Regions from separate parts of the Variovorax robiniae genome, predicted to be linked through region 1. Evidence: predicted binding sites of a transcription regulator. Region 1 holds the regulator's gene; the other holds the start of a gene.
The links. Region 1 encodes HrcA, which represses chaperone genes, less so after heat shock. Its sites were predicted from a motif close to TTAGCACTCNNNNNNNNNGAGTGCTAA; they were not measured.
Positions count from the first base shown of each region.

Region 2: the regulator HrcA is predicted to act here: its motif matches at 10,258-10,284, upstream of WKW79_RS07615 (co-chaperone GroES).

Region 1 is NZ_JBBKZS010000005.1:93,471-108,374, forward strand. Features, by position in the region: gene WKW79_RS13755 (RelA/SpoT family protein) at 1-1,535, shown strand, start outside; gene greB (transcription elongation factor GreB) at 1,499-2,080, opposite strand; tRNA gene WKW79_RS13765 (tRNA-Arg) at 2,443-2,519, opposite strand; tRNA gene WKW79_RS13770 (tRNA-Ile) at 2,617-2,693, opposite strand; gene hrcA (heat-inducible transcriptional repressor HrcA) at 2,747-3,751, opposite strand; gene WKW79_RS13780 (NAD kinase) at 3,780-4,676, shown strand; gene recN (DNA repair protein RecN) at 4,704-6,368, shown strand; gene rapZ (RNase adapter RapZ) at 6,409-7,284, shown strand; gene mutY (A/G-specific adenine glycosylase) at 7,378-8,439, opposite strand; gene WKW79_RS13800 (dynamin family protein) at 8,456-10,420, opposite strand; gene mutM (bifunctional DNA-formamidopyrimidine glycosylase/DNA-(apurinic or apyrimidinic site) lyase) at 10,510-11,325, opposite strand; gene WKW79_RS13810 (tetratricopeptide repeat protein) at 11,409-13,253, shown strand; gene WKW79_RS13815 (outer membrane lipoprotein LolB) at 13,250-13,753, shown strand; gene ispE (4-(cytidine 5'-diphospho)-2-C-methyl-D-erythritol kinase) at 13,750-14,619, shown strand; tRNA gene WKW79_RS13825 (tRNA-Gln) at 14,663-14,739, shown strand; gene WKW79_RS13830 (ribose-phosphate pyrophosphokinase) at 14,834-14,904, shown strand, end outside.
Region 2 is NZ_JBBKZS010000002.1:703,845-718,748, forward strand. Features, by position in the region: gene WKW79_RS07570 (glycosyltransferase) at 1-697, shown strand, start outside; gene WKW79_RS07575 (formyltransferase) at 694-1,644, shown strand; gene WKW79_RS07580 (bifunctional UDP-4-keto-pentose/UDP-xylose synthase) at 1,669-2,712, shown strand; gene WKW79_RS07585 (polysaccharide deacetylase family protein) at 2,721-3,623, shown strand; gene WKW79_RS07590 (hypothetical protein) at 3,736-5,418, shown strand; gene WKW79_RS07595 (phosphatase PAP2 family protein) at 5,545-6,246, shown strand; gene WKW79_RS07600 (M20/M25/M40 family metallo-hydrolase) at 6,314-7,861, shown strand; gene WKW79_RS07605 (ABC transporter substrate-binding protein) at 7,877-8,866, opposite strand; gene WKW79_RS07610 (DUF5624 domain-containing protein) at 9,025-10,179, shown strand; gene WKW79_RS07615 (co-chaperone GroES) at 10,370-10,660, shown strand; gene groL (chaperonin GroEL) at 10,691-12,343, shown strand; gene msrA (peptide-methionine (S)-S-oxide reductase MsrA) at 12,591-13,274, shown strand; gene WKW79_RS07630 (hypothetical protein) at 13,416-13,796, opposite strand; gene xylB (xylulokinase) at 14,258-14,904, opposite strand, start outside.

The DNA.
Region 1 (14,904 bases):
CGGGCATCAGCGTGCGCATCGCAGGCCGCGAGAAGACGCTCTATTCGATCTATCGCAAGATGGACGAGAAGCACCTCAGCTTCGCGCAGGTCACCGACATCTACGGCTTCCGGCTGATCGTGCCGAACGTCATCGCCTGCTACACCGGCCTCGGCATCCTGCACCAGATGTACAAGCCGCTGCCCGGCAAGTTCAAGGACCACATCGCGATTGCCAAGCTCAACGGCTACCAGTCGCTGCACACCACGCTGGTGGGGCCATCGGGCGTCAACGTCGAGTTCCAACTGCGCACCGAGGCCATGCACGTAGTGGCCGAATCCGGCGTCGCGGCGCACTGGCTCTACAAGGCGACGGACAACGCCTCGCCCTCGCGCGAGCGGCTCGGCGCGAAGTGGTTGCAATCCCTGCTCGATATCCAGGACGAGACGCGCGATGCCGCGGAATTCTGGGACCACGTCAAGGTGGACCTGTTCCCCGACGCGGTCTATGTATTCACGCCCAAGAGCCAGATCCTCGCCTTGCCGCGCGGCGCCACGGTGATCGACTTCGCCTACGCCATCCACAGCAACATCGGCGACCACACCTCGGCCGCGCGCATCAACGGCGACCAGGTGCCGCTGCGCACCGAGCTGAAGAACGGCGATGTGGTGGAAGTCATCACCGCGCCGGTCTCGACACCGAACCCGGCATGGCTGGGCTTCGTGCGCACCGGCCGCGCGCGGTCGAAGATTCGCCACTACCTCAAAACCCTGGCCCATGCCGAATCCGAAGGCCTCGGCGAGAAGCTGCTGGCCCAGGCGCTGCGCGCCGAAGGCCGCAACAAGGTGCCGCCGGACGACGGCGAATACCAGGCCATCTGGGAAAAGCTGTTGCGCTTCACCGCCAATCGCTCGCGCTCAGAGTTGATGACCGACATCGGGCTTGGCCGGCGCATTGCGAGCATCGTGGCCAAGCGCCTCATGTTCCTGCTGGCCGAGCGCGGAGAGAAGCCCGATGCCCTGCTGCTGACGCGCGAGCGCTTCACCGCGCACGAGACCGTCTCGCAAGGCGGTGTCACGCTGGATGGGAGCGAGAACTCGTCGGTGCGCTTCGCACTCTGCTGCCGGCCCATTCCAGGCGATCACATCGTCGGCTACCTGGGCCACGGCGAAGGGCTGGTCGTGCACACCAACGAATGCGGCGTCGGCCAACGCCTGCGGCACCGCGACAGCGAACGATTCTTCGCGGTCGAATGGGCCGAGGAACCGGTGCGCACCTTCGAGACCGGTGTGGTCGTGACGGTGCGCAACGACAAGGGCGTGTTGGCGCGCGTCGCAGCCACGCTGGCCGAAGCCGAGGCCGACATCACGCACGTCGAGATGGCCGATGAGACACCGCAGGATTCGACCGACCTGCGCTTCGTGATCGCGGTGCGCGACCGCGCGCATCTGGACCTGGTGCTGCGCGCCGTGAAGCGAACCCCTTCGGTGCTGGTGGCGAATCGCGTGGTGCCCGCGCCCTACTCGGCCGACCCGACGACACCCGGCGCCGGGTAACGCACCGATAGCACCTCGATCTCCTGTGCGCCACGCGGCGTGACGAGCTTCACCACATCGCCTTCGCGCGCCTTTAGTAAGGCCCGCGCGATCGGCGAGATCCAGCTCACCTGCGCATGCTGGCTCTGGGCTTCATCGATGCCGAGGATGGTGACGCTGTGCTCCTCGCCCGCCGGGTCCGCGTATTCCACCGTCGCGCCGAAGAAGACCTGGTCGTTGCCGTGATGCACTGACGGATCGGTGACCTCGGCCACTTCGAGCCGCATGGTCAGGAAGCGGATGCGCCGGTCAATTTCCCGCAGCCGCTTCTTGCCGTAGAGGTAGTCGCCGTTCTCGGAACGATCGCCGTTCTTCGCGGCCCAGTGCACCGCCTCGACCACCTTCGGCCGCTCCTCGTCCATGAGGTTGAGCAGTTCATCGCGCAGGCGTGCGTAGCCTTGCGGCGTCATGTAGTTCTTGCTGCCCGCCGGCAGCGGCGGCAATCCGCCGTCCGCGCCATCGTCGTCCTCGTCGGCGTCCGACTCTTTGGTGAATGCTTTGCTCATCTGCCAATGCTAAGGAAAAGCTGTGTCCCTCGGCGTGTTGTGAACATCCGCATCATGGATTTGGAGGCCGCCCGGCATCGGGCTCACGTAGCGCCGGCGGCGCCGGATCAAGGCTGCCCTGGTCAAGTGGGGCAAGGTCGTGAAGAGGGCACGAATCCAGCAGGACTGGGCGCCAGACGGTACGCAAATAGGTGCGACAGGCAACTGTTGCTACGGGCACACGCATGCCGATGCGCGTGACGACGGTCTCATTTGTGGCTGTCACGGCGCAGGTGCCCTTGCGAGGTCAGTCGGCTTACAAGAATGCCGTGCAAAAGCAGAAAAGCCCCGGATCCTTCGAAAGGATCCGGGGCTTACTGACTTGGTGCGGCTGGCAGGAATTGAACCCACGACCCCTTGGTTCGTAGCCAAGTACTCTATCCAACTGAGCTACAGCCGCGAAGCTTTGAATTATAGCATGTACTTTTCATGACTTTCCCGGGTCGGGTGAAATGAATTTGTAAATGCCTTTCCAACGCAGTCCCGCAAGGCAGGACTGGTAGGCCGTGTTGGACTTGAACCAACGACCAAAGGATTATGAGTCCTCTGCTCTAACCAACTGAGCTAACGGCCCGCGCGGCGGGGATTCTAGTCGGCGCCCCGATGTGCTCTTGATCGGAATCGCCTTTACTTGCGCCCACTCAACGCATTGCTTACCAGCCGCGACGTGATGTCGACGATCTGGATCATGCGTTCATAGGGCATGCGCGTCGGCCCGATCACGCCGAGCGTACCGACCACCTGCCCATCGACTTCATAGTTCGCGCTGACCACCGAAAGCTCCTCGACAGGCACGAGCTGGCTCTCGCCGCCGATGAAGATGCGCACCCCTTCGGCCTTGCTCGACACGTCCAGCAGCCGCATCAATTGCGCCTTCTGCTCGAACATGTCGAAGGCCCGGCGCAACTGCCCCATGTCGCTGGAGAAATCGCTGACCGACAGCAGGTTGCGCTCGCCCGACACGACCACCTCATCCTGCGCCTCGTTCAGCACCTCGCTGCTCACGACCACGGCCGCCTGCATCAGCGATGCGATCTCGCCGCGAAGCTTTTCCATTTCCGATTGCAGCCGGTCGCGCACCTGCTCGATCGACAGGCCTGCGAAGTGGGTGTTGATGTAGTTGGACGCCTCGACCAGTTGCGAGGGCGTGTAGTCGGTCTCCGGAAAGATCACGCGGTTCTGCACGTCCCCATCGGGCGAGACGATGATCACCAACAGGCGACGATCCGACAGCCGCATGAACTCGATGTGCCGAAACACCGATGGCCGCCGCGGCGCCATCACCACGCCCACGAAATGCGACAGGTTCGACAGCATCGCAGCCGCGTTGGCAATCACCTTTTGCGGCTGGTCCGGCGACAGCGGCGGTGTCGTGAAAGGTTCACGCCGGCTGGTCAACATGGTGTCGACGAAGAGACGATAGCCGCGTGCCGTGGGGATGCGTCCGGCCGAGGTGTGCGGGCTGGCGATCAGCCCCAGTTCCTCGAGGTCGGACATCACGTTGCGGATGGTCGCCGGCGAAAGCTCCAGGCCCGCCGTCCGCGACAGCGTGCGCGATCCCACGGGTTGACCGTCAGCGATGTAACGTTCAACGAGGGTCTTGAGAAGCAGCTTGGCGCGGTCGTCCAACATCTGGCAATTTTAATGTTGTAATTTGGACATGACCTCTCGCTTCCGGCACGTCGCCCTCATTGGCAAATACCAGGCGTCCGGCGTCCGCGCGCAGGTCGATGCGCCCGACAGCGTGACCTCAGAGATCGCGACTTTCCTCGAAAGCCAGGGCTGCGAAGTGATCGTCGAGGAGTCGGCCAACGCAGCACCCGGCTCGGGCCGCTACCGTGCCCTCACGCTGGACCAGATTGGCGAGCAATGCGACCTCGGCCTCGTGGTGGGGGGCGACGGCACCATGCTGGGCGTCGGGCGCCAACTGGCACGCCACGGCTTGCCGCTGATCGGGATCAACCGCGGCCGGCTCGGCTTCATCACCGACATTCCGCTCGACAGCTACCAGGCCACGCTCATCCCGATGCTCGCCGGCGAGTTCGAGGAAGACCATCGCAGCCTGATGCATGCCCAGGTGATCCGCAACGAGGAAGTGGTCTTCACCGCGTATGCGATGAACGACGTGGTACTGAACCGCGGCGCCACGTCCGGCATGGTGGAATTGAGCGTGTCGGTGGGCCGGCACTTCGTGGCCAACCAGCGCGCGGATGGCCTGATCATCGCGACGGCCACCGGCTCCACGGCCTATGCCCTCTCGGCAGGCGGCCCGCTGCTTCATCCGGCGATACCGGGCTGGGTGCTGGTGCCGATCGCGCCGCACACCTTGTCGAACCGCCCCATCCTGCTGCCCGACGCGGACGAGGTCACCATCGAACTCGTCGCCGGCCGCGATGCGAGCGCCAATTTCGACATGCAGTCGCTGGCCTCGCTGCAACACGGCGATCGCATCGTGGTGCGCCGCTCCGACTACCGCGTGCGCTTCCTCCACCCCAAGGGCTGGAGCTACTTCGACACGCTGCGCAAGAAACTGCATTGGAACGAAGGCGGATCATGAACCCCCTCGTTTTTCGGGAGACCTGACTTGGCATTGAGACGCATCGCCCTGCGCGATTTCGTGATCGTGCGTGAACTCGAACTCGACCTGTCGAGCGGGTTCACGGTGTTGACCGGCGAGACCGGCGCGGGCAAATCCATCCTCATCGACGCGTTGCAACTGGCGCTGGGCAATCGGGCTGATGCCGGATCGGTGCGCGAAGGTGCCGAGCGGCTCGACGTGTCGGCGGAGTTCGATGCCGATGCCGCGCTGGGCGGCTGGCTCGACGAAGGTGGTTTCGAGGCCGGCGATGCGCTGCTGCTGCGTCGCACGGTCGACCTGCAAGGCCGCAGCCGCGGCTGGATCAACGGCAGCCCGGCCACGGCGACGCAATTGCGCGAACTCGGCGATCGGTTGCTCGACATCCACGGCCAGCATGCATGGCAGAGCCTGACGCGGCCCGAAGCGGTGCGCGGCCTGCTCGATGCCTATGCCGGCGTGAGCACAGAGGCGCTGGATGCGAGCTGGCAGGCTTGGCGGCAGTCGCTGTCGACGCTCGAAACGGCGCGGTCCGCGCAGGATTCGCTGCAGCGCGACCGCGAGCGCCTGCAATGGCAGATCGGCGAAGTCATGAAGCTTGCGCCCGGCGTCGACGAGTGGGAGGAACTGTCGGCCAACCATGCGCGCGCATCGAATGCGCAGACGCTGATCGAGGCGGCCGAAGGCGCGCGCGAGGCGCTCGAGGGCGACGACGGTGGCGCGCTCAGCGCCCTGACCCGCGCCGCGACGCTGCTGCAGAACTGCGAGCACATCGAGCCCGAATTCAAGGCGCTCGGCGAAGTGCTCGCGTCGACCGTCGCACAGGCGGCCGATGCGGTGCACTCGCTGCATGGCTACCTGCGGCACGCCGACACCGATCCACAGACCCTGGCCGAACTCGACGAACGCATGGGCCTCTGGATGTCGCTCGCCAGGCGCTACAAGCGCGGTCCGGCCGACCTGCCAAGCCTGCTCGCCGGCTGGCAGGATGAACTCAAGGCCCTCGACGCGGCCAGCGATCTCGAGGCACTGGAACGCGTCGAACAGGCGGCACAGCAAGCCTTCATGAAGGAAGCCGGCGCGGTCGGCAAGATTCGCAAGCAGGCGGCACCCAAGCTCGCCAAGGCGGTCACGCTGGCCATGCAAGGCCTCGGCATGCAGGGCGGCAGCTTCGAGGTGAAGCTCCAAGCGCTCGCCCAACCCGGCCGCGCGGGCCTGGAGGACATCAGCTTTCTCGTCAGCGGCCATCCCGGCAGCACGCCGCGGTTGATCGGCAAAGTGGCGTCCGGCGGCGAGTTGTCGCGCATCGCGCTCGCCATCGCCGTCACGACCAGCGAACTCGGCGCTGCGCAGACCCTGATCTTCGACGAGGTGGATGCGGGTGTCGGCGGTGCGGTGGCCGAGACGGTCGGTCGCCTGATGAAGCAACTGGGCCGCGACCGACAGGTGCTTGCCGTGACCCATCTGCCGCAGGTTGCCGCGTGCGCCGACCATCACCTGGTCGTGGCCAAGCGCCAGGTCGCCGGCCGCACCGAAAGCGGCGTCACACCGCTCGAAGGCCCGGCGCGCGAGAAGGAAGTGGCGCGCATGCTCGGCGGAGAGAAGGTGTCGCAGACCTCGCTGGCGCATGCGCGCGAGATGCTGGGCAAGACTTCGACGGAGGCGCGAGCATGAGTGCGCCGTACACGAAGTGCCAGGCGTGGGGACTGAAGCCATGAGCCTTGACCTGGTGCTCATCACCGGCATGTCGGGCTCCGGCAAGTCGGTCGCGCTGCATGCGCTGGAAGACGCGGGCTACTACTGCGTCGACAACCTGCCGCCCGAACTGCTGATGCCTTTCATCACGCTGCAGCATGAGCAGCAGGCCGAGCGAGTGGCGATCGCGATGGATGTGCGAAGCGGCGTCTCGCTGCCCCTGGTGCCGCAGCAGCTTGAAACGCTTCGGCGTGATGGTGTCTCCCTGCGCTCGCTCTTCCTCGACTCGACCACCGACGCCCTCGTGCGGCGCTATTCGGAAACGCGCCGCCGCCATCCGCTCTCGCGTCAGGAAAGCCGAAACGACGTGCCCGAGACCCAGCGCGTGCTGATCCAGGCGATCGAACTTGAACGGGAACTGCTGGCCGAATTGCGCGACGGTGCCGACGTCATCGACACCAGCATCATCCGCCCCGCGCAGTTGCAGAGCTACGTGAAGATGCTGATCTCGGCACCCCAAAGCGCATTGACGCTGGTGTTCGAATCCTTCGCCTTCAAGCGCGGCGTGCCGCTCGACGCAGACTACGTGTTCGACGTGCGCATGCTGCCGAACCCGCACTACGTCCCCACGCTGCGCCCCTTGACCGGCCGCGACGAGCCCGTCATCGAATGGCTGCGCCAGCATGACGACGTGGCGCGCATGTACGGCGACATCGAGCAGTTCCTCACCCGCTGGCTCGACGCCCTCGCACGCGACCACCGCAGCTATGTGACGGTGGCCATCGGATGCACGGGCGGCCAGCACCGCTCAGTGTTCCTGGTGGAGCAACTGGCGCGCGGCTTCGGCGAACGCTGGGCTGCGCTCAAGCGGCATCGGGAACTGGACGGGATATAGCGTCTCTTGTCCAGAGGACCCGAATTCGAACATCCGGACGCAGTGGACGCGAAACCTTCGCGTCCCCTCTGCGTCCGGTTCCCGAGCCCGTATTCAGCGCTCGTCTGAAACCAGCAGCTTGCGCACAGGCGCAGGAAGGCCCAGTCCTTCCCATTCATGCGGCGAAAACCACTGGCCTTCACCCGGCATCGCAGCCTTTGCGTCGCTTTCCAGCCCCATCGGATGCAGATGCAGGTCCTTGTGGGTCAGCACATGCAGGAACGGCGCACCTTCGTGCACATTGGCGCGCACCGAGGGGGGCAGCGCCTCAATCAGCGCAGCATGGCTCTCGAACACCGGCAAGCAAAAGAGGCCAGCCCAGATACCCCGCACCGGGCGCTTCTGCAGCCACGTGCGGCCCGCCGCATCGCGTGCCTGCAGCAGCCAGAGCGACTGCGAGCTGCGCTTGAGCTTGCGCGTCTTGACCGGGTAAGCCTCGGGCGCACCCTCTCGCCGCGCCACGCAGATTTCGTTCACCGGGCATAGGAGACAGTTCGGCTTGCGCGGCATGCAGACGGTCGCGCCCAAATCCATCAGCCCCTGCGTGTAGCTTTCAATCGCGCCACTCTCCGAGGCCGCCGGCAGCAGTTCCGTCGCCATGCCCCAAAGCACCCGCTCACTGGCGCTGGAAGAAAGGTCCGAATCAAAACCAAGCACCCGCGTCAGCACGCGCTTGACGTTCCCGTCAAGGATCGCAACACGCTCACCAAAGCAGAACGCCGCGATGGCCGCCGCCGTCGAACGACCGATGCCGGGCAGCGTTTCCAGGTCCTCCGATCGCCGCGGAAACTGGCCGCCAAAGCGCGCCATGACCTCCTGCGCACAGCGATGCATGTTGCGCGCCCGGCTGTAGTAGCCCAGGCCGCTCCACAGCCCGAAGACCTCGTCCTCCCCTGCCGTGGCCAATTCGGCAACGGTCGGAAAACGCGCGAGGAACCGGTCGAAGTAGCCCAGCACGGTCGACACCTGAGTCTGCTGCAACATCACCTCCGACAGCCACACGCGGTACGGGTCGCGCGTGTTCTGCCAGGGCAGTTCGCTGCGCCCATGCGAACGCTGCCAGCGAACCACGCTGGCAGCAAATACGGAAGCAATCAGGGTGGAAGGCGCGGCCACCGGGGCCGCGCGACGCTCACGCGGCACGAAGCTCGTTGTTCTGCGCGGCGGACGTGCTCGGCGGCTCGTTGCTGGTCAGCAGGGACGTCAGTTCGCGCAGCCGACGGTGCAATTCCACCAGGCCAGCTTCCTGTGCGCTCAGTTCGACGAGGCGCTCTTCCAGATTCCCGGCGGCCTGCTGGATGCGATCGACCGCTTCGATGCGCTTGCCGAAATTGCGGCGCCGCTCCTTCAGCTGCGCATCGAGCTGGGCCCCCGCGCCCTTGCTCCAGCGCTCGACTTCGCTCATGGCTGCCTCGTTCACCACGCGCAGCCGGCTGGACAGCGCCCGCACCAGCTTGTCGCAGAACTCGGGTTGCGCCAGCTTGAGGATGTTGCCCACGCCCAGGTACTGCGTGTGGCTCTGCTCGATCATGCTCATCTGCTCCTCGAACTCCTTCAGGTTCGGCTCGGCAGGCGCGAGCAGCGTGAAGCCGTGCTCCGCGTTGAGCTGGCGGAAGGTGGCATGAAGCATCTGCTGGATCTCGGCGCTGGTGGCCTGCACCTCGCGCAGGTTGTTGCGCAGCGCATCGAAGGTCTCGGCGTAGGTCTTGCGCACGTTGAACTTGATGCCGGGCTTCTTGAGTGCGGCCGCCAGCTTGCCCATGTCGGACTTGAGCGCCGTACTTCCCAGCACCGCATACACCTCGCGCAGCAGCTTGCCCTGCACCGAGCGCAACGCCAGGATGCGCGCATTGCTGCCTTCGAATTCGCTCTGTTCCTGCTCGATGCGGCTGCGCATGTGCCGGATGACCGACACGTTCTTGCCGCGCAGGCCCTGCAACTCCAGCGCCTGCTCGGACAGGTCGCGCTGACGTACGTTGAGAATGCGGGCCGCTTCGGTGCGCAATGCGGCAATGCCGTTGTCCACTGCGCCGCGCAGCATCATTTCCCGCTTGCCCAGCAGGCCCTCGCCCAGCACCGATTCCAGAGCCGGCAGGCGGCTGGCCTGCAACAACGGACCGTCGCGGCGGATCTTGGCCTGCAGCCCCTTCTGCGCGGAAACCGGCAGCACCTGGCGCAGCGGCACGCCGAGCAATTCGGCCGCACCCTTGCGCTGGCGGTCGATCTGGGCGTCGATCTGGGCCGGCGTGCTCAGGATGTCCCACATGGTGTCGATCTTGTTCAGCACCACGATGCGCGCCTCGCCGGGGTCGCCTTCGGTGATCAGGTGCTCGCGCCAGATCGAGAGGTCGGACCGCGTCACGCCAGTGTCGGCGCCCAGGATGAAGACCACGGCATGCGCCTGCGGTATCAGGCTCACCGTCAATTCCGGCTCGGCGCCGATGGCGTTCAGACCGGGCGTATCGAGGATGACCAGGCCCTGCTCCAGCAGCGGATGCGGCATGTTCAACACCGCATGGCGCCAGCGCGGGATCTCGACACGGCCGTCGGCATCGGGCACCGGGTTGTCCTCGGTGTTGTCGTCACTCCAGAAGCCCAGCGCGCGCGCTTCGTCCAGCGACACCCAGTTGACCTCGGCCACCTTGTGCATCGTTTCCGCGAGTTCGTCGGCGTTGTTGACGTCGATCGGCAACTCGGTCCAGCGCGCCGTTTCGTCGCGCCAATGCGTCAGCGAATGGGGCTCCAGCCGGGTCTCGATGGGCAGCAGGCGCAGGCTCGGTGGCACGCCGACGTCGTAGCCCAGCTCGGTCGGGCACATCGTCGTGCGGCCCGCGCTCGCCGGCATGATGCGGCGGCCGTAGCCCGCAAAGAAGATCGCATTGATCAACTCGGACTTGCCACGCGAGAACTCGGCGACGAAAGCCACCATGACCTTGCTGGTGCGCATCTGGGATTCCAGGTCGCGCAGGCGTTCGGCCACGGATTGGTCGAGCAGCTCGTTTTCATTGAGCCAGCCGGACAACCACTTGAGCCGGTGCGCGAAGTTGCGCCGCCAGGTACCGTGCTGGTCGAATTGCTGATTGAAAGAGCGGCTCAAGATTAATATGTAAGTGTTGGTTTACAAATACTATCACCGGCATCCTGCCAGATCAGCGCAGGTTGCGCGCGTCCTTTGGGCATTTGCCATCACTTTTGACAACTTGGGCAGAAAAACGTCGAGCGTTGGCCTTGTTTGATCTGCCGGATCGTCGTCGAACATACCCTGCACGGCTCGCCTGCCCGCCCATAGACCGTGGCTTCCAACTGGAAATACCCGCTTTGCCCCTCCGTGTTGGTGAAGTCGCGCAGCGTGCTGCCGCCGCGCTCCACCGCCCGTGCCAGCACGTCGCGCACCGCCGCATGCAGGCGCAGCGCACGCGGTCGACTGATGCGCGAAGCCGCGAGCGTCGGCCGGATGCCGGCCAGGAACAAGGCCTCCGAAGCATAGATGTTGCCCACGCCGACCACGAGTTCGCCCGCCAGCAGCACCTGCTTGATCGGCGCCTGGCGCTTTTTCAGGCCCGCGAGAAATGCGTCGAAGTCGAAGCCGTCGCTCAGCGGCTCGACGCCGAGTTTGCCCAACAACTTGAGGGCCAGCGGCGCACCCTCGTCCTCCGCATAGACCACCGCACCAAAACGACGCGGATCGTTGAGACGCAGCGACCCCTGGTTGGTAACCATGTCGAAATGGTCGTGCGGGCCGGCAGGTGGCAATGGCGCGTCGGTGAATCGAAGGCTTCCCGACATGCCCAGGTGCAGCAGCAGCAAGCCCTCATCCATGTCGATCAGCAAATATTTACCACGTCGCCGCACCGCCTGCACCGTGCGGCCCACCAAAGCCGAAGGCTCGACGGCCAACGCCCAGCGCAACGGCTTGCCCATGCGCACGGCTTCGATGCGGGCGCCCGCGATGCGATCGGCAAAACCGAGACGTGTGACTTCTACTTCGGGGAGTTCGGGCATGGTCGACAATTCATGTCAGATTCCGCTGGAACCTCAAGCCCCTTGCGGCGGTCACACAAAAGCCTTGGATTATTATGGTTGCAATGACCCCTCCGCCCCGCCGACTCCGCCTTGCGGCGGCCGCTTCCGCCGTCTTGCTCGCCCTTGCGGCGCACGCCCAGCAGACCGATGCTCCCCCCGATTCGCCAAGGAATCCCGCCGCACCGATGAGCCCTGCGCCCATCGTCGAGCCGCCGGGCCCGCCCGCTGCGGCAATCAAGCCGCCTCAGGATGAAGACGCGCCGGACGTGCGGCCCTCGGCGCTCACCGGTGAGTTGTTCTTCGACGTGCTCGTCGGCGAGTTGAGTGCCCGCACGGGTTCGCCGGCCGACGGGTCGGCGCTCATGCTCGAAGCCGCGCGCCGCACACGCGATCCGCGGCTGTACCAACGTGCCGTCGAGTTGGCATTGCAGACGCGCTCGGGCGATGCCGCACTGGTCGCTGTCCGCGCTTGGAAACAGGCCCAGCCGGAATCGCGTGACGCACGCCGGTTGGAGTTGCAGATCCTGATCGCGATGAACCGGCTATCCGCCACGGTAGAACCGCTGCGCGCCGAACTCGCCGCCACGCCGGAAGTCGAGCACCCCTTCCTCTTGACGCTGATCGCAAGGACCTACGCCCGCGCGACCGACAAGAAGGTCGCGGCACAGGTGGTGGAGAGCGCGCTGGTCGACGAAATCAAGAAGCCGAGCACGGCCGGCTTGGCGTGGGCCACGATCGGCCGCATGCGCCTGCTGGCAGGTGACGCTCCCGGCGCGATGGATGCTGCGCAGAAGGGCCAGGCCGCAGACCCGAAATCCGATGGTCCCGCCATGCTGGCGCTCGACCTGATCGATCCCGCTCAGCCCCTGGCCGAGCCCATCGTCACGCGCTACCTCGCAACGCCGAATGCCCAACCCGAGATCCGCATGGCCTATGCGCGCGTGCTGGTCGAGGGCCGCCGCTTTGACGAGGCGACTGCCCAGCTCACCAAGCTGACGACCGAGCGCCCCGACCTGCCCGAGCCCTGGATCCTGCTCGGCTCACTGCAAGCCCAGGCCCGGCAGGACACCGCCGCGGAAGCCTCGCTCAAGCGCTATGTCGACCTCGCGAACGGCCAGGCCGACGCAGACGACCGCAAGCGCGGCCTGACCCAGGCGTACCTGCTGCTGGCCCAGTTGTCCGAGCGGCGCAAGAACTACGCAGCCGCCGAGAGCTGGCTCGCCAAGATCGACGGCAGCGAAGACCAGATCGGGGCGCAGGCGCGGCGCGCGTCCCTGCTGGCACGCCAGGGCAAGATGCAGCAGGCCCGCGACCTGGTGCGCTCGCTGCCCGAGACGTCGCCCGACGACAAGAAGCAGAAGTTCCTGGCCGAGGTGCAACTGTTGCGCGACGCCAAGCAATACCAGCAGGCCTACGACATGCTCGCCAAGGCCAGCGCAGCAGCGCCGGACGACGGCGACCTGCTCTACGACCAGGCCATGCTGGCTGAAAAGCTCAATCGCATGGACGACATGGAGCGGCTCCTGCGCCGTCTCATCGAGCTCAAGCCCGACAACCAGAACGCCTACAACGCGCTCGGCTACTCCTTCGCCGATCGCAAGATCCGCCTGCAGGAAGCGCGCGAGTTGATCCGGAAAGCCGTGCAGTTGGCGCCGGACGACCCCTTTATCGCCGACAGCCTGGGCTGGGTGGAATACCGGCTCGGCAACATGGATGAAGCCTCGCGCATCCTCGAGGCCGCCTACAAGAAGCGCCCGGATGCGGAAATCGGCGCCCACCTGGGCGAAGTGCTGTGGGCCATCGGCAATCGCGATCGCGCCGTGGCAATCTGGAAGGAAGCCTCGCTGACCGATGCCGACAACGAGACCTTGCAGGAAACGCTCAAGCGCCTGCGCGTCAAGTTGTGAGACGCCGGGCGGTATGGCTGGCCGGCGCGGCCGGTGCTGCGCTCTTGATGGCGGGGTGCACGACGCCGAAGGTCGCGGCGGTGCGGAATGCCGGACAACCCAGTGGCGCATGGAACGGCCGGCTGGCGCTTCGCGTCGAAGGCGACGAGAAGCAGAGTTTCTCCGCCCTGTTCGACCTGCGCGGCTCTCCCCGCGCCGGAGAACTCGCCCTGACCACGCCCATCGGCAACACGCTGGCGGTCTTGCAATGGTCGCCCGGCGAGGCCTTGCTGAAGAACGGCAACCAGACGCGGCGCTATGACTCGGTCGATGCCTTGATCGAAGCTGCGACGGGCGCGGCGATCCCGGTCGACGCGCTGTTCGGCTGGCTGGCCGGTCGAGACGAGCCGGTGCCGGGCTGGAAGGCGGACCTGTCTCAGTATGGCAACGGGCGCCTTCAGGCGATGCGCTTTTCGCCACAACCGGCCGCCGACCTGCGCATCGTGTTCGAGCGGCAATGAAGGCGCTGTACGACCTGCCGGCGCCGGCCAAGCTCAATCTTTTCCTGCACATCACCGGGCGGCGGGACGACGGCTATCACCTGCTGCAATCGGTCTTCATGCTGATCGACTGGTGCGACACGCTGCACATCGAGCGGCGCGACGACGGGCAACTGTCGCGCGAAGACCTCACGACGCCGCTGCCGGCGGATGACCTGGTGCTGCGTGCGGCCCGTGCGCTGCAAGCCTTTGCGCGGCCGGGCCAGGGCGCGCACATCGGCATCGCCAAGCATGTTCCGGCGCAGGCGGGCATGGGCGGCGGCTCCTCGGACGCGGCCACCTGCCTCCTGGCGCTGAACCGCCTGTGGGGGCTGAACCTGCCGCTTGCCCGGCTCGAACAGATGGGCCTGGCGCTGGGCGCGGACGTGCCCTTCTTCTTGCGCGGACGCAACGCCTGGGTCGAAGGCATCGGTGAGAAAATCACCCCGATCGAGCTGGCGCCGGGGCGCTTCTGCGTGGTCAAGCCACCCGAGGGAATCGATACCCGCGGTATTTTTGCTGCACCGGACCTTGAGCGCCAAACTCCTAGTGCTATAATCGCAGGCTTCGCTGCAAAGCATAGGACAAACGAGAACGACAAGTTCGAATTTGGCCACAACGACTTGCAGCCGGTTGCCCAGAGGCTTTGCCCCGCGGTCACCCAGGCCATCGAATGGCTCGGGTCGCAGGGTTTGAAAGGCAGGATGACCGGCTCAGGAAGTGCCGTGTTCGCAGCGATGCCGCAGGAAACGAAATTGGCAGTAGCCCCCGAGGGCTGGTCGGTACGACAATGCGGCAACATGGATGTTCATCCCCTGGCCGGGTGGGCATCCAGCGACATTTCATAGGTAGGCGGCCCGTCTCCACAAGAGACGAGCCGAAGACCCGTGTAGGGGAGTCGCCAAGCTGGTTAAGGCACTGGATTTTGATTCCAGCATGCGAAGGTTCGAATCCTTCTTCCCCTGCCAAACAACAACTCCCTGCAGCCGACGGGCTGCGGGGACTTCAAGACCCCACGTAGCCCTCTCCCGAGGGCTTTTTTCGAACTGCCGGAACGTTCTCATGCAGGTCCACCATCCTGATTTCATGGTTTTCACCGGCAACGCCAATCCGGGCCTTGCAGCAGAAATCGC
Region 2 (14,904 bases), on a different contig from region 1:
GGGCTTCGAGCATTGCCGGGGCGACCGCGTCGTGACGCTGGACGCGGACCTGCAGAACCCGCCCGAGGACATTCACCTGCTGCTCGAGGCGATGGACAAGGGCCACGACTGCGTCGGCTCGATCCGCCGCGACCGGCAGGACTCGGCATGGCGGCGCTGGGCGTCCCGCGCGATGAACCGCCTGCGCCTGCGCCTGACCGGCATCGAGATGACCGACCACGGCTCGATGCTGCGGGCCTACAGCCGCAACGTGATCCAGCTGATCAACCAGTGCAACGAGATGAACACTTTCATCCCGGCGCTGGCGCTGCAGTTCGCGCGCAACCCGACCGAAGTGGTCACTGGGCATGAGGAACGGCACGCGGGCGAGTCCAAGTACTCGTTCTACAGCCTGGTGCGGCTCAACTTCGACCTGGTGACGGGCTTCTCGCTGATTCCGCTGCAGGCGTTCTCGATGCTGGGGATCGTGGTGTCGTTGCTGTCGGGGTTGCTGTTCGTGATCCTGGCGGGCCGACGGCTCATCTTCGGCCCCGAAGAGGGCGGCGTCTTCACGCTGTTCGCGCTGCTGTTCCTGCTGATGGGGCTGGCGTTGTTCGGCATCGGCCTGCTGGGCGAATACATCGGCCGCATCTACCAGGAAGTGCGCGCCCGGCCACGCTACGTGATCACCGCCGTGCTGGAGCGCGAGCGCGAATGACGATGGCGAATCCACCCGCAAGCGCCATCGTGTTCGCGTACCACGACGTGGGCGTGCGCTGCCTGCGCGTGCTGCTCGATGCGGGCGTGGAAGTGCCGCTGGTCATCACCCATGAAGACTCGCCCGGCGAGAACATCTGGTTCGCAAGCGTGGCGCAGGTGGCGGCCGAGCACGGCCTGCGTTGCGTCGCACCATCTGATGCGCACACGCCCGAGTTGCTGGCCGAGGCGGCTGCGTCGAAGCCCGACTTCCTGTTCTCGTTCTATTACCGGCACATGCTCAAGGCCGCCTGGCTCAACGTGCCGAGCCGCGGCGCCTTCAACATGCACGGCTCGATGCTCCCGCAGTACCGCGGCCGGGTGCCGGTGAACTGGGCCATCATCGAAGGCGCACGCGAGACCGGCGCCACCTTGCATCGCATGAACGAGAAGCCCGACAACGGCGCCATCGTCGACCAGTGCGCAGTGCCGATCCTGGGCGACGACACGGCCTCGGAAGTGTTCGGCAAAGTCGTGACAGCCGCGGAGATCGTTCTGGCGCGCAGCCTGCCGCGCATGATCGATGGCACGGCCACGGAGCGTGTGCAGGACCTCTCGCAAGGCCGCTACTACGGCGGGCGCAAGCCTGAAGACGGACGGATTCCTTCCGGGGCAGGCGCACCGCAGATCCACAACCTGGTGCGTGCCCTGGCGGCGCCCTATCCCGGCGCGTTCTGCGGTTTCGGCGGGCGCGAGATCATCTTCGACCGCACCCGGCTTTTCGGCGCATCGGAAGCCAACACCGATGGCGCGCTGCGCCTGCTGTGCCGCGACGACGCCCTGTGGCTGCATGCCGCGGACGGCGGCATGCTCCAAGTCCTGGCCGCGCACGATGGCGACGGTCCCATCGACTCCGCCGGATTCGCGCGCCGCTTTGGCGGCCGCAGCAGCGTTTCCGTCGACACCTGACCTCCTCCCACAAAGATACATCCCATGCTCAAAGTCCTCATCCTCGGCGTCAACGGCTTCATCGGCCACCACCTGACGCGCCACATCATCGACAACACCGACTGGGTCGTCTACGGCATGGACATGCAGTCCGACCGCGTCGCGCCCTGGATGGACCATCCGCGCTTCCACTTCTTCGAGGGTGACATCACCATCAACAAGGAGTGGATCGAGTACCACGTGAAGAAATGCGACGTGGTGCTGCCGCTGGTCGCCATCGCCACGCCGTCGACCTACGTGCGCGAGCCGCTGCGCGTGTTCGAACTCGATTTCGAGGCCAACCTGCCCATCGTGCGGCAGTGCCTCAAGTACAACAAGCGCGTGGTGTTCCCCTCGACCAGCGAGGTCTACGGCATGTGCACCGATGAAGGCTTCGACCCCGAGACCTCCAACCTGGTCTACGGCCCGATCAACAAGCCGCGCTGGATCTACGCCTGCTCCAAGCAGTTGATGGACCGCGTGATCGCCGCCTACGGCCAGCAGGAAGGCCTGCGCTACACGCTGTTCCGCCCCTTCAACTGGATCGGCCCCGGCCTCGACAGCCTGCATGCGCCGAAGGAAGGTTCGAGCCGCGTGATCACGCAGTTCCTCGGCCACATCGTGCGCGGCGAGCCGATCAAGCTGGTCGACGGCGGCAGCCAGCAGCGCGCCTTCACCTACGTGGAGGACGGCATCGCGGCGCTGGTGAAGATCATCGCCAACAAGGACGGGGTGGCCGACAGCAAGATCTACAACATCGGCAACCCGGCCAACAACCATTCGATCCGCGCACTGGCCGAGATGATGCTGGAACTGGCCGCGACGCTGCCCGACTACAAGGACGCCGCCGCGCGCGTAAAGCTGGTGGAAGTCGCCTCGGCCGAGTACTACGGCGGCGGCTACCAGGACGTGACGCGCCGCGTGCCCGACATCCGGGCCACCATGAAGGACCTCGACTGGGCGCCGACCGTCGACATGCGCGACGCGCTGGCGAAGCTGTTCGACTACTACCAGGACCACGCCGCCGCGGCTGCCGACCTGGAACTCTGAGCGCGATCATGGCCCGCATTGCACTCAAGGTCGACGTCGACACCTGGCGCGGCACCCGCGAAGGCGTGCCGGCGCTGGTGCGCGCCATGAAGCAGGCCGGCGCTGGCGGCACGTACCTGTTCAGCCTGGGGCCGGACCACACGGGGCGTGCGATCTTCCGTGCGCTGCGGCCCGGCTTCCTGAAGAAGGTCTCGCGCACCTCGGTGGTCGAGCACTACGGCGTGAAGACGCTGATGTACGGCGTCGCCCTGCCCGGCCCGGACATCGGCAAGCGCGAGGCGGGCACCTTGCGCGCGGTGCGCGACGCCGGCTTCGAAGTGGGCGTGCATTGCTGGGACCATGTGCGCTGGCAGGACAAGCTGCTCAAGCACGATGCCGCCTGGGCGGAGCGCGAAATGCAGCGCGCGACACAACGCTTTGCCGAGGTGTTCGGCACGCCGCCACGACACCACGGTGCGGCGGGATGGCAGTTCAACGACGATGCAGCAAGGGCCGAGATGAAGTTGGGCATCACCCACGCATCGGACACCCGTGGCGGCCGGCCCTTCCTGCCAGTCGATGCTGCCGGAGCCGTGATCGGCCCGCCGCAATACCCGACCACGCTGCCCACGCTCGACGAACTCATCGGCGTGGACGCCATCACGGTCGACAACGTGGCGGAACACATCCTGCGGATGACCGCCGGGACGGATCTCGACCAGGTCTACACGCTGCACGCGGAACTGGAAGGCCAGAAGCTGATGCCCGTGTTCGAGCGCTTGCTGGCCGGCTGGAAGGCGCAGGGCCACAGGCTGGTGTCGATGGGCGATCTTCATGCGGCGACGGACATCCGCACGCTGCCGCGGCGCCGCATCGCGCAAGGGACCGTGGAAGGCCGCTCGGGCTTGCTGGCGGTGCAGGAACCGGTCTAGCAGTTCGCCGCAAGACTGAACTTTCGGATTGATTTCTCACCGTACTTGAGGTTTCGGATGTGTCGCTGCACACATGCGGATTTCAAGCTTGCCTCACCAGGAGTTTCGACGGATGACGAGAACGAACGACGAACCGGGTACTGCGGAAGCCTTCCTGCGCACGCTCTTGCGGCCAGGCACGGCGCCCTTGTCCAACAGGCGAGAGTTTTGCGGTATCGCGTTCGGTGCAGGGCTTGTCGCGATCGCCCCGGCATCGACGGCCATCGCAGCCCCTGCCGCTCCCCGCGCAAGCTACTTTCCGTCCGGATCGGTGCAGGTCGACTCCGGAGCTGACCTCCAGGCAATGCTCGACAAGCACAAGTCCGTGCGCCTGGGTGCCGGCTACTACGGCAGCGTCATCATCCGCACCGGCCAGACGCTGGTGGGCCTGCCCGGCGGGCATACTAAGCTCGAGCGCATCACCGTGCAAAAGGGTGCGAGGGACTTCGAAATTCGCGGCATCGAGGTCGAGGAGGCCTTGCGAATCGAGGCAGGCATGCCGGTCGGTCCAGGCTTGCTGCGCGACATGCGCGGCGGCGTTCTTGCCAACGGCGCGGAACTGAAGGACATCGACCTGGTGTCGATGTACCAATCGCAGCAGGATTTCCGCAACACCAAGACCCGCAACATACGCTGGGTGCGCCCGCAGACCCACAACGGCGGCTGGAACAACACCTTGCCGGCCTTGATCGTGACCGGCCAGGGCGAAGGGAACGCCGTCGTGGCCTTCAATGCCCTCGACCCCCGCAACGGCGGGCTGTGGATCGAAGGGCAGAAGAACTTCAGCGTCTACGGCCTGGACGAGGAGAGCTACCTGAAGCGAAAGGTGAAGGCACCCGTCATCAAGATCCGCAAGAGCGGCGAAGTGCTGCTCGCCGGAGTCGGCGGCTTTGCGCACGAGGCACAGGGGGTCGACAGCGACGCGGCCAAGACGTACTACTGGCGCTCGGAGCTGGAAACCGGCCAGGAAAACATCCTCGACAACGGGCGTCCGTTCGTGCGGGAACGCCCCCCGGCCTGGCCCCGGTGGCAGCGCCGCCAGCCCGTGGTGCGATTGCCGCGCGTGGATGCCAGCCGGGCGACGGAAGACGATGGCACGCTGCAACGCAGGCTGGACGACGGGCCGATGGTGATCGAGCTCGATCGCGACGTGAGCATCCGCAAGCCCCTGCGCGTGCGGCGGAAGGTGATCATCGTCGGTAACGGGCATGCCATCGTGCAGCGCGATCCGTCGCAACCGGTCCTCGAGGTCCAATTCGTGGGGGCGATGATCACTGAACGGGTGACGGCCCCTTTCGACATGGTCGACCTGGCGCTCGTGGGCGGCCGGGTTGGCGTCCTGCACAATCAGGTCAACCTTCAACTCACCGGCTTTACCTGGGCGAACATCCTCTTCCAGGACCAGCGCGAGGCGGGAATCCTTCTCGACAAGGATGCGTATGCCTTCGACCAGGGGTTGCTCGATCACTGTACCTTCGACGGCCCGGCGGGCTGGATCCATCGCGCGATCCGGCGAGGAGATGGCGATCATGAGTCGATCTCCTACGCGGACAAGGTGATGGCGTACCGCTGCGTCTTCGACAACACGCAGGCGAGCGTGGACCTCCAACCCTTCCGGGCAGACAACCTGCTCGCGTTCGTCGAATGCGATTTCAAGGCGCCCGCCAGGATGTCGTCCCATCTCAACTATCCGGTGATCGTCGGCTGTACCGGTCCGGTCGATAGCAAGAGCAGCACCACGGTGCATTTCGATTGAGTGGCGACCGAATTGCGGAAATTTGGCACGCGCCGCCTCCCCTGTTCCGGTGTCGGAAAAGCTTCTGGTCAGTTGCCCCGAGGATGCTCCAGGTAGACATCCACTGCGCTGATTCCTGAATTCCCGATGCCGACGCCTCCCCTGCCTCTTCGTGTGAACGCCCCGTCCCGGGCGCCGCTGTTCGTCGCCGCGATGGCCGCATTCGCCTTGGTCATGGTCGCGATCGCGGTCCGGACCGGGAGCGGTCTCGTCCAGTGGGACACCGCGATCGGCATGTGGTTTGCCACGAACAGTTCCTCGCTCGGAACGCGCGCCATGACGATCGTGAGCCTGCTCAACAACGAGATCGCCATCGGGGTGTACGGCATGGCGCTGGCCTGGTGGCTGTTCGCGACGCGCAGGTACTTCTGGAGCCTGGTGGCGTTCTGCGCGATCCCGTCGGGAATGCTGCTGAACTTTGCGATCAAGCATGTGTTCACGCGGCCGCGGCCCTCGTTCGGCCTCGTGCAACAGACCTTCAGCGGCTACAGCTTCCCGAGCGGCCACACCTCGGGCGCCATGCTGGTCTACGGCGTGCTGATCTGCGCGCTGCTGTCCGGAACGCCGACGCCAACGCGGCGGCTTGCCGCGGCGGCCTGCGCCGCGATGATCCTGCTGGTCGGCTTCAGCCGGGTCTACCTCGGCGCGCACTACTTCAGCGACGTCATTGCCGCTGGCCTGGAAGGCATCTGCTGGCTGGCCCTGGTGATCGCATGGCGCGGCTCGCGCACGCGCGCCCACCAGGCGGCGCGACCGCGGTTAGGCGCGACATTGATGAACTGGCGCTGACCCGGTCGACCCTGGAACGGAGCCACGGCTTCACGCACAAGCCGCCGGACGCGTTATCTTCGAGCGCATGACCAAGACCATGCGCCATCTCTCCCTCGTTGCCACGCTCGTCGCCACCCTCGGCGCGACCCACGTGCCCGCCGCAGAACTCTCGCCCGCCTCGGCGACGCAGTACGCCCAGGCCACCTTCCGCGAGTACTTCGAACTCCTCGCGCTGCCCAACGACGCCATCGTGCCGGCCGACATCCGCAAGAACGTCGATTGGCTCGAAGCCGCCTTCCGCAAGCGTGGCTTCACGACGCAGCAACTGCCCAACGACGGCAAGCCGATGCTCTTCGCCGAATGGCCCGGCGCCGACCCGAGCCGCAAGACGGTGCTCTTCTACATGCACCTCGACGGCCAGCCGGTCATCGCCGAGCAGTGGCAGCAGAAGAGCCCGTGGGTCCCCGTGCTCAAGCGCAAGAACGCGAAGGGCGACTGGGAAGAAATCGACTCGGCGCCGCTCTTCAGCGGCCCGGTCGATCCGGAGTGGCGTGTGTTCGGCCGCTCGTCGGCGGATGACAAGGCGCCGATCATGATGTTCCTGGCCGCCATCGACGCGCTGAAGGCCAGCGGCGACAAGCCCGGCGTCAACGTCAAGGTGGTGCTCGACAGCGAGGAGGAAAAGGGCTCGCCCTCGATCGGCAAGGTCATGCTCGCGCACCGCGACCTGCTGCGCAACGACGCCATCGTCATCCACGACGGCCCGATGCATGCCACCAACCGGCCCACGCTGATCTTCGGCAATCGCGGCGCGGCGATGGCCCGGCTCACCGTTTACGGCGCCAGGGTGTCGCTGCACAGCGGCCACTACGGCAACTACTCGCCCAACCCGGCGCAACGCCTGGCCACCCTGCTGGCCTCGATGAAGGACGAGCAGGGGCGCGTCACCGTGGCCGGCTACTACGACCACGTGAAGCTCGGCGATGCGGAGCGCAAGATCATGGCCGCGGTGCCCGACGACGAAGGCGCGCTGAAGAAGCGCCTCGGCATCGCGAAGACGGATGCGGTCGGTGCCAACTACCAGGAGGCGATGCAGTACCCCTCGCTCAACGTGCGCGGCATGCAGTCGGCGGCAGTGGGCGACAAGGCGGCCAACATCGTGCCCGACACCGCAGTGGCCGAGATCGATGTGCGGACCACGCCCGATTCCACCGCCGCCTACCTTGGCAAGCTGGTCGAGGCCCACATCCAGAAGCAGGGCTATCACATCGTCAAGGGCAAGCCCACCGACGAGGACCGCGCCCGCTACGACAAGCTGGCCAGCTTCGACATGCAGACCGAAGGCGGCGACGCGGCCGGCACGCCGATGGATTCCGCCGTCGGCCAGTGGGCCTACACGGCGATGGTCGATGCCTTCGGCGCCAAGCCGGAGCCCGTGCGCATCCGCATGATGGGCGGCACTGTACCCACGGCCGAGATCGTCGAGGCGCTGAAGGTGCCCTTCGCGATCGTGCCGCTGGTCAATGCGGACAACAACCAGCACGCGAGCAACGAGAACATGCGCATGGGCAACTACATCGACGGGACGCGGACGATCTACAGCCTGATCACGCATCCGTTCGGAGGACGATAGCGCGCTGCGCTGCCGCTATGGGATCACCTCGTCCGCGCGAATCAGGAGAGAGGCGGGAATTACGAGGCCGAGGCTCCTGGCGGTCGACATGTTGATCGTCAGGTGGTAGCGCTTGGGCTGCGCCACGGGCAGGTCGGCGGGCTTGGCGCCCTTGATGATGCGGTACACGTAGTCCGCCGCGAGCGCCATGTTCTCGGCCGCGTCCGCGCCATATGACAGCAGGCCGCCCGCGCGGACTTCGGCGGCGTATTCGTAGACGGCGGGGATGCGCTGCATGGCCGCGTAGTCAATGACGCGCTGGCGGTTCAGGATCGTGAGGGCGTCGGTGATCATCATCACGGCGTCGGGCCTTGTCTTGTTCATGGCGGCCAACGCCACTGCGAAGTCGTCCGGCTCACGCACCGGCAGGGGGTCGATCGTCACGCCCAGCACCGGCGCGGCTTTCTCGATCGCGTGGAAGCGCAGCGTCATCGCGCTGTCGCTGGCGTTCCAGAGAACGGCAACCTGCTGGGCGCGGGGAACAAGCTCCTTCACGAACTCGAGCCGCTTGGCGCTCAGCACGGCCGCCGGATCGTCGATGCCGGTGATGTTGCCGCCTGGATGCGCCAGGCTGGCGACCAGGCCTGTCTCAACAACGTCGCCAGCGTTGATGACGACCAGGGGCACCACCTTCGTGGTCTGCTTGACCACGCCTGCGGGAGGTCCGCCGACTGTCACGATGGCGTCGACCTTGAGCGCGATCAACTCGGCGGCCAGGCCCGGCAACTGCTCGGGATGGCCCTGGGACCAGCGGCCTTCGTAGACGATCCGCCGCCCGTCGGCGCCGCTCGCGGAGTCCAGTGCGTTTCGCAAGGGTGCCGGAACAGCGCCATCGGCGGGCCGAGGGCCACCGGACAGGAAGCCGACGCGCCGGACTTGCTCTTCGGATTGCGATGCGCTGACCAGCGGCACGCCCAGGGCGATCACCCAAAATGCCGCCTTGGCACATTCGCGTCTGTCGAGCATGAGCACCGCCTTTCCGGGGTAGGGGGAGCGCTCGGCCATCATGCCACGGAGGGTGCGAGAGGCGCCATGTCATGCGCAGTCATTTGCGCGGTGGTCGCCTGGCTCCTGGATTTCACCTCGTTACTGCGGCAGCGCGAGATCGGTGACATCCTCGCCCGATGGACACACCCTCCCCCTTCGTCCAACTCTTCACGGCCTATGCGGGCCAGGGCGACAGCATCGGCGCGCACCTCTCGCGGCAGGTGGCGGCCGAGGCCGCCGCCGCGCCGCTCGTCCTCGTCACGGGCACCACCATCGCCCTGTTCCGCGGCAACGGGCAGCCGCCGGAACTGCTGGACACCCGGTTTGGCGCCCGGGGCTTCACGGAGCTCGCAGGGATCTCGCACATCGGGCCGGCGCTGGGCTCGATCGTCGCCATGGCGGAGGCCGGCAATGCCACCTGGCAAGGCGACGCGCAGCGGCTCGCCGCGCAGATTGCGGCCGTGCAGGAGGCCAACACGGTCGCTTTCTGGGCGGGCGTTGGCGTGCCGTCGTGGGCGCCGCACCTCGAAGGCCTCCAGCGCATGGTCGCCTATGCGTGCGATCTCACGCTCTCCTGGCTCGCGTCCCTGGAAGGCGATCCCTCGCGGTGCACGTTCGACGCGCTCGTCGGCGACGTCCTCGAGGTCCGCAGCGAGCGCTTCCCGGTGCCCTTCAATCACGTGATGCTCGCCACCTTCTGCCTCACGGCCCTGAACGGCACGCAGAGCACACTCTCGTTCCTGCGCGGGCTGCGGATCGACTGGGCCCAGGCGCTGGTGGTGCTGACCGCCGGCAACGGCGGGGCGACCGCGGCGCTGACCCGTTGCACCAACCATCTGGTGGACGCGCTCATCGTCGCATCGCGCGGGGCCGTGCGGCAAGACCGCATGTTCATCATCCCGACGGCGCCAACCTCCACCCAGCCAGCCGATTGGGCCGCGAGCGAGGCCAGGCTGCGCGGGCTGTGGGCGACCACTTATGCGCGTACGCAACTCGCCGGGCGCATGTTCCCGGGCTATCCGCGCTTCGCGCCGGGCGAGTGCCCCGAATGCACCGCCACCCCAGCGACGCGCACGGTGAGCGCACCGCCACGCGTCGCGAGCGCCGGGGACCTGTGGAGCTTCGTCGCGCGGCTGCGCTTCGTCATGGAAGACCCGACGCAGCTCCTCTCCAGCGTCGTCGCGTCCTATGTGATCGGCCAGCTCGCTGGCGGGACGAAGCCGGAGGATGTGCCGATCCCAGGACTGACGGGTGTAACCTACCCGCCGCGCGCGGGTACCGGATCCGCGTAGAGAAAGCGGCGCTCCGCGCGCCCGTCGGGCCCCGAAACCCCTTCCCGGCCCTTGAATCCTCCAGATTTGCCCTTATCATTAGCACTCGCTCAAGCCGAGTGCTAACAGCACCGCCTTGGGTCGATAGGCAGCCGGCAACCTCGCTGGCGCCCGGATTCAACCCCGACTCTCATATCTTCAGGAGATGCAATTGAAACTTCGTCCTTTGGCCGATCGCGTGATCGTCAAGCGCATTGAAAGCGAAACCAAGACCGCTTCCGGCATCGTCATCCCCGACGCAGCCGCAGAAAAGCCCGATCAGGGCGAAATCCTGGCCGTCGGCCCGGGCAAGCGCAACGACAAGGGCGAACTCTCGGCCCTGACCGTCAAGGTCGGCGACCGCGTCCTGTTCGGCAAGTACAGCGGCCAGACCGTCAAGGTCGATGGCGACGAACTGCTGGTCATGAAGGAAGACGACCTGTTCGCAGTCGTCGAAAAGTAAATCAACTCATCCTCAACGGAGTAAATCAACATGGCAGCAAAAGACGTAGTCTTCGGCGGCGAAGCCCGCGCACGCATGGTCGAGGGTGTCAACATCCTGGCCAACGCAGTCAAGGTGACCCTGGGCCCCAAGGGCCGCAATGTGGTGCTCGAACGTTCGTTCGGCGCCCCCACGGTGACCAAGGACGGAGTGTCCGTCGCCAAGGAAATCGAACTCAAGGACAAGCTCCAGAACATGGGCGCCCAGCTCGTGAAGGAAGTGGCCTCCAAGACCAGCGACAACGCTGGTGACGGCACCACGACCGCCACGGTCCTGGCACAAGCCATCGTTCGCGAAGGCTTCAAGCTGGTCGCAGCGGGCATGAACCCGATGGACCTGAAGCGCGGCATCGACAAGGCCGTCACGGCCCTGGTCGCCGAGCTGAAGAAGGCTTCGAAGGCCACCACCACCTCCAAGGAAATCGCGCAAGTCGGCTCCATCTCGGCCAACAGCGACGACACCATCGGCCAACTCATCGCTGACGCGATGGACAAGGTCGGCAAGGAAGGCGTGATCACCGTGGAAGACGGCAAGTCGCTGGAAAGCGAACTGGACGTCGTCGAAGGCATGCAATTCGACCGCGGCTACCTGTCGCCCTACTTCATCAACAACCCGGAAAAGCAATCGGCGATCCTGGAAAACCCGTTTGTCCTGCTCTTCGACAAGAAGATCAGCAACATCCGTGACCTGCTCCCGACGCTGGAACAAGTCGCCAAGGCTGGCCGTCCGCTGCTGATCATTGCCGAAGAAGTCGAAGGCGAAGCCCTCGCTACCTTGGTCGTGAACACGATCCGCGGCATCCTGAAGGTCGTGGCTGTCAAGGCGCCTGGCTTCGGCGACCGCCGCAAGGCCATGCTGGAAGACATCGCCATCCTGACGGGCGGCAAGGTCATCGCTGAAGAAGTCGGCCTGACGCTCGAGAAGGTCACGCTGGCCGACCTCGGCCAAGCCGCTCGCATCGAAGTGGGCAAGGAAAACACGATCATCATCGACGGCGCTGGCGCTGCTGGTGACATCGAAGCCCGCGTCAAGCAAGTGCGCGTCCAGATCGAAGAAGCGACCAGCGACTACGACCGTGAAAAGCTGCAAGAGCGCGTGGCCAAGCTGGCCGGCGGTGTTGCCGTGATCAAGGTTGGCGCGGCCACCGAAGTCGAAATGAAGGAAAAGAAGGCTCGCGTCGAAGACGCCCTGCACGCCACCCGCGCTGCAGTGGAAGAAGGCGTTGTGGCTGGCGGCGGCGTGGCCCTGCTGCGTGCCAAGCAAGCCGTTGGCGCCTCCATCAAGGGTGACAACGCTGACCAGGACGCTGGCGTGAAGCTGGTGCTCAAGGCCATCGAAGCGCCCCTGCGCGAGATCGTGAACAACGCCGGCGGCGAAGCCTCGGTGGTGGTGAACGCCGTGTTGGCCGGCAAGGGCAACTTCGGCTTCAACGCAGCCAACGATTCGTACGGCGACATGCTCGAGCTGGGCATCCTGGACCCGACGAAGGTCACCCGCACCGCGCTGCAAAACGCTGCATCGGTTGCCTCGCTGCTGCTGACGACCGAAGCCATGGTCGCCGACGCACCGAAGGAAGAAGCCGGCGCTGGCGGCGGCATGCCCGACATGGGTGGCATGGGCGGCATGGGCGGCATGGGCATGTAATTGCTCGCTGCTGACACCAGCGGTCCGGCCAAGCCGGTTCCCTGGGGTCTCGCGAAAAATGGAAAGAGGTCGCTTCGGCGGCCTCTTTTTTTGCTTGTTCGGGTCTCTTCGGCGGCGGCTCGTCAGGCGGCCGGATGACCCTGCCATGGGCAATGGCGGCGCGTTGAAGGACACTGGCGAGGTCATCTTCTCCAGCCCCACTGCCCCCATGAACACCCAAAGTTCTTCACTCGCCACACGCCGATCGATGCTCGCCACGTCCGCAGCGATCGTGTCAGGCGCACTCTGGCTTCGGCCGGCCGCCCACGCGGCGGAAGCAGCCGTCGTCGTGCCCGCGCCGTCGACCGATCCGGCGACCGGCGACACCAGTGCCACCGCCGTGCTCGCAGGCGGTTGCTTCTGGGGCGTGCAGGGCGTGTTCCAGCACGTCAAGGGCGTGACCAACGCGGTGTCCGGCTATGCCGGCGGCGAAGAAAGCACGGCGAACTATGAAACGATTGGCTCCGGCCGTACCGGCCACGCCGAATCGGTGCGCATCAGCTACGACCCACGCCAGATCAGCTATGCACGCATCCTGCAGATCTACTTCTCGGTGGCGCACGACCCGACGCAGTTGAACCGGCAAGGACCGGACACCGGCACGCAATACCGCTCGACCATCTTTGCGCAGAACGTCGAGCAGGCGCGCATCGCGCAGGCCTACATCGCGCAGCTGACCCAGGCGAAGACCTTCGGCAGCAAGCCGATCGTGACCACCATCGAATTGCAGAAGCGCTTCTACCCGGCAGAGGCGTACCACCAGGACTACCTGACGCTGCATCCGGCCGACGAATACATCGTCTACAACGACCTGCCGAAGATCGACAACTTGAGGAAGCTGTTCCCGGACCGCTATTCGACGCGGCCCGTACTGGTCAAGAACGGGGCCTGATTGCGATCCTGTTGCGGAAAAATGAATCAAGTCGCATTTGCGACCTGATTTGTTTCTGTTTCCTCGCGAATGTGAGACCGCGGGCAATAGAACTTGCCTATCCCTTGCAATGGGCGAAGTGGGCAATTGCCAAGACTGATCTCAGCGGAGCCCGATGCTGTTCAGGATGGTTCCCGTGGAATTTCTGACTTCCATTTGCCCCCGGACATCGGCGCCGCTCGGGGACAGGACAAACTTGCAAGTGTTTGCACCATTGGCTTGCACAGCTGCTGTAAGCGCACAAGTTCTTCCGCTCGCCAGCGAATTGGTGCAACTGCCCGCGGCTGGATACGCATTGCCCGTCACCTCATTGACGATGGCCTTGGAAGTGATGTCGACAGGACCACTTCCGGCGTTGAATACATAGCAAACCACCGCTGCCTGATTGGCCGCCCAGCCAATTCCTGCCAGGATGTCCGCAGACGCGGCCCCTCCGACGAGCACCAGCGATGCAGCAACGAATTTTGGAAAAGTAGATTTCATTTTTTATTCCCTTGAATAACATGTGGAAACGCAACCAGTTCTCTCGAAAGCGAGAAAAATAAGACCCTTCGATATTTCCTCCTTTTCACTGGTCAATCTTGATCAGTTTGCCATGTTCCGGCACACCTCTGGGAAGCATCAATTTGAATTCCTCCCCTCAATTTGGGATACCGTTGGAAATTTGCAATCTTTTGACATTTGGTGAATCAAATATGCAAAAGCACATCTCACAATAGATTTCCACTGAAAATCAGTCACCTCCGCATCGCGACCACCCTGCGGGCAGCTGAACGCTCAATAGGTACTGAAACAGGGATCGGGAGGGCCCGAGCACCGGGCCGAAGCGCGCAGCAGGTTGAGCACGCGTTAGCGCAATTGACCGAAGCTCAGCCCTTCGGCAATAAGCCACCTTCGAGGGCCGCTCCGGCGATCAGCCAGTGCAAGCGGACCGAGGCTCCGATTCAGGCCACGAACTGCGACCTGAGCGCTTGGTAGAGGACTTGGAAACGCCCATGCCGCGTGCGATTCGCGTCGCCCTGCGACATGTCGGGCACGAAGCGCTGCTTCAGCGCCGGCCGCCGGCAAACCGTTGCGACACCCCCGCCATCGGCCAGCCAGCCCAAGCGCGCGGCACCGAGTGCCCCGCCCGCCTCGCCGCCCTCCCCAAAGGCCAGCGGCACTTCGAGAATGTCGGACAGCAGTTGTGCCCACCATGCGCTGCGTGCGCCGCCGCCGACCAGTGACAGGTCGCCCGAGGGGCGATCCAGCGTGTGGAGTCCGTCGCGCAATCCGAAGCTCACGCCTTCGACGACGGCATAGGCGATGTCAGCGGGCGCATGGGCCTGGGTCAGGCCGAACATGACACCTTGGGCCTGCGCGTTGTTGTGCGGGGACCGTTCACCGGACAGGTAGGGCAGGAAGATCGGCGCACGTTGGCGCGCATCCGGCGCCAGCGTGGCCGCAGCGGCCAACAGGCTTGCCTCATCGCCGAAGCCGAAGGTGCGCGACGCCCAGCTCACGGCGCTGGCTGCCGACAGCATCACCGACATCTGGTGCCAGCGCCCCGGCAGCGCGTGGCAGAAGGCATGCACGGCCTGCGCAGGGTTCG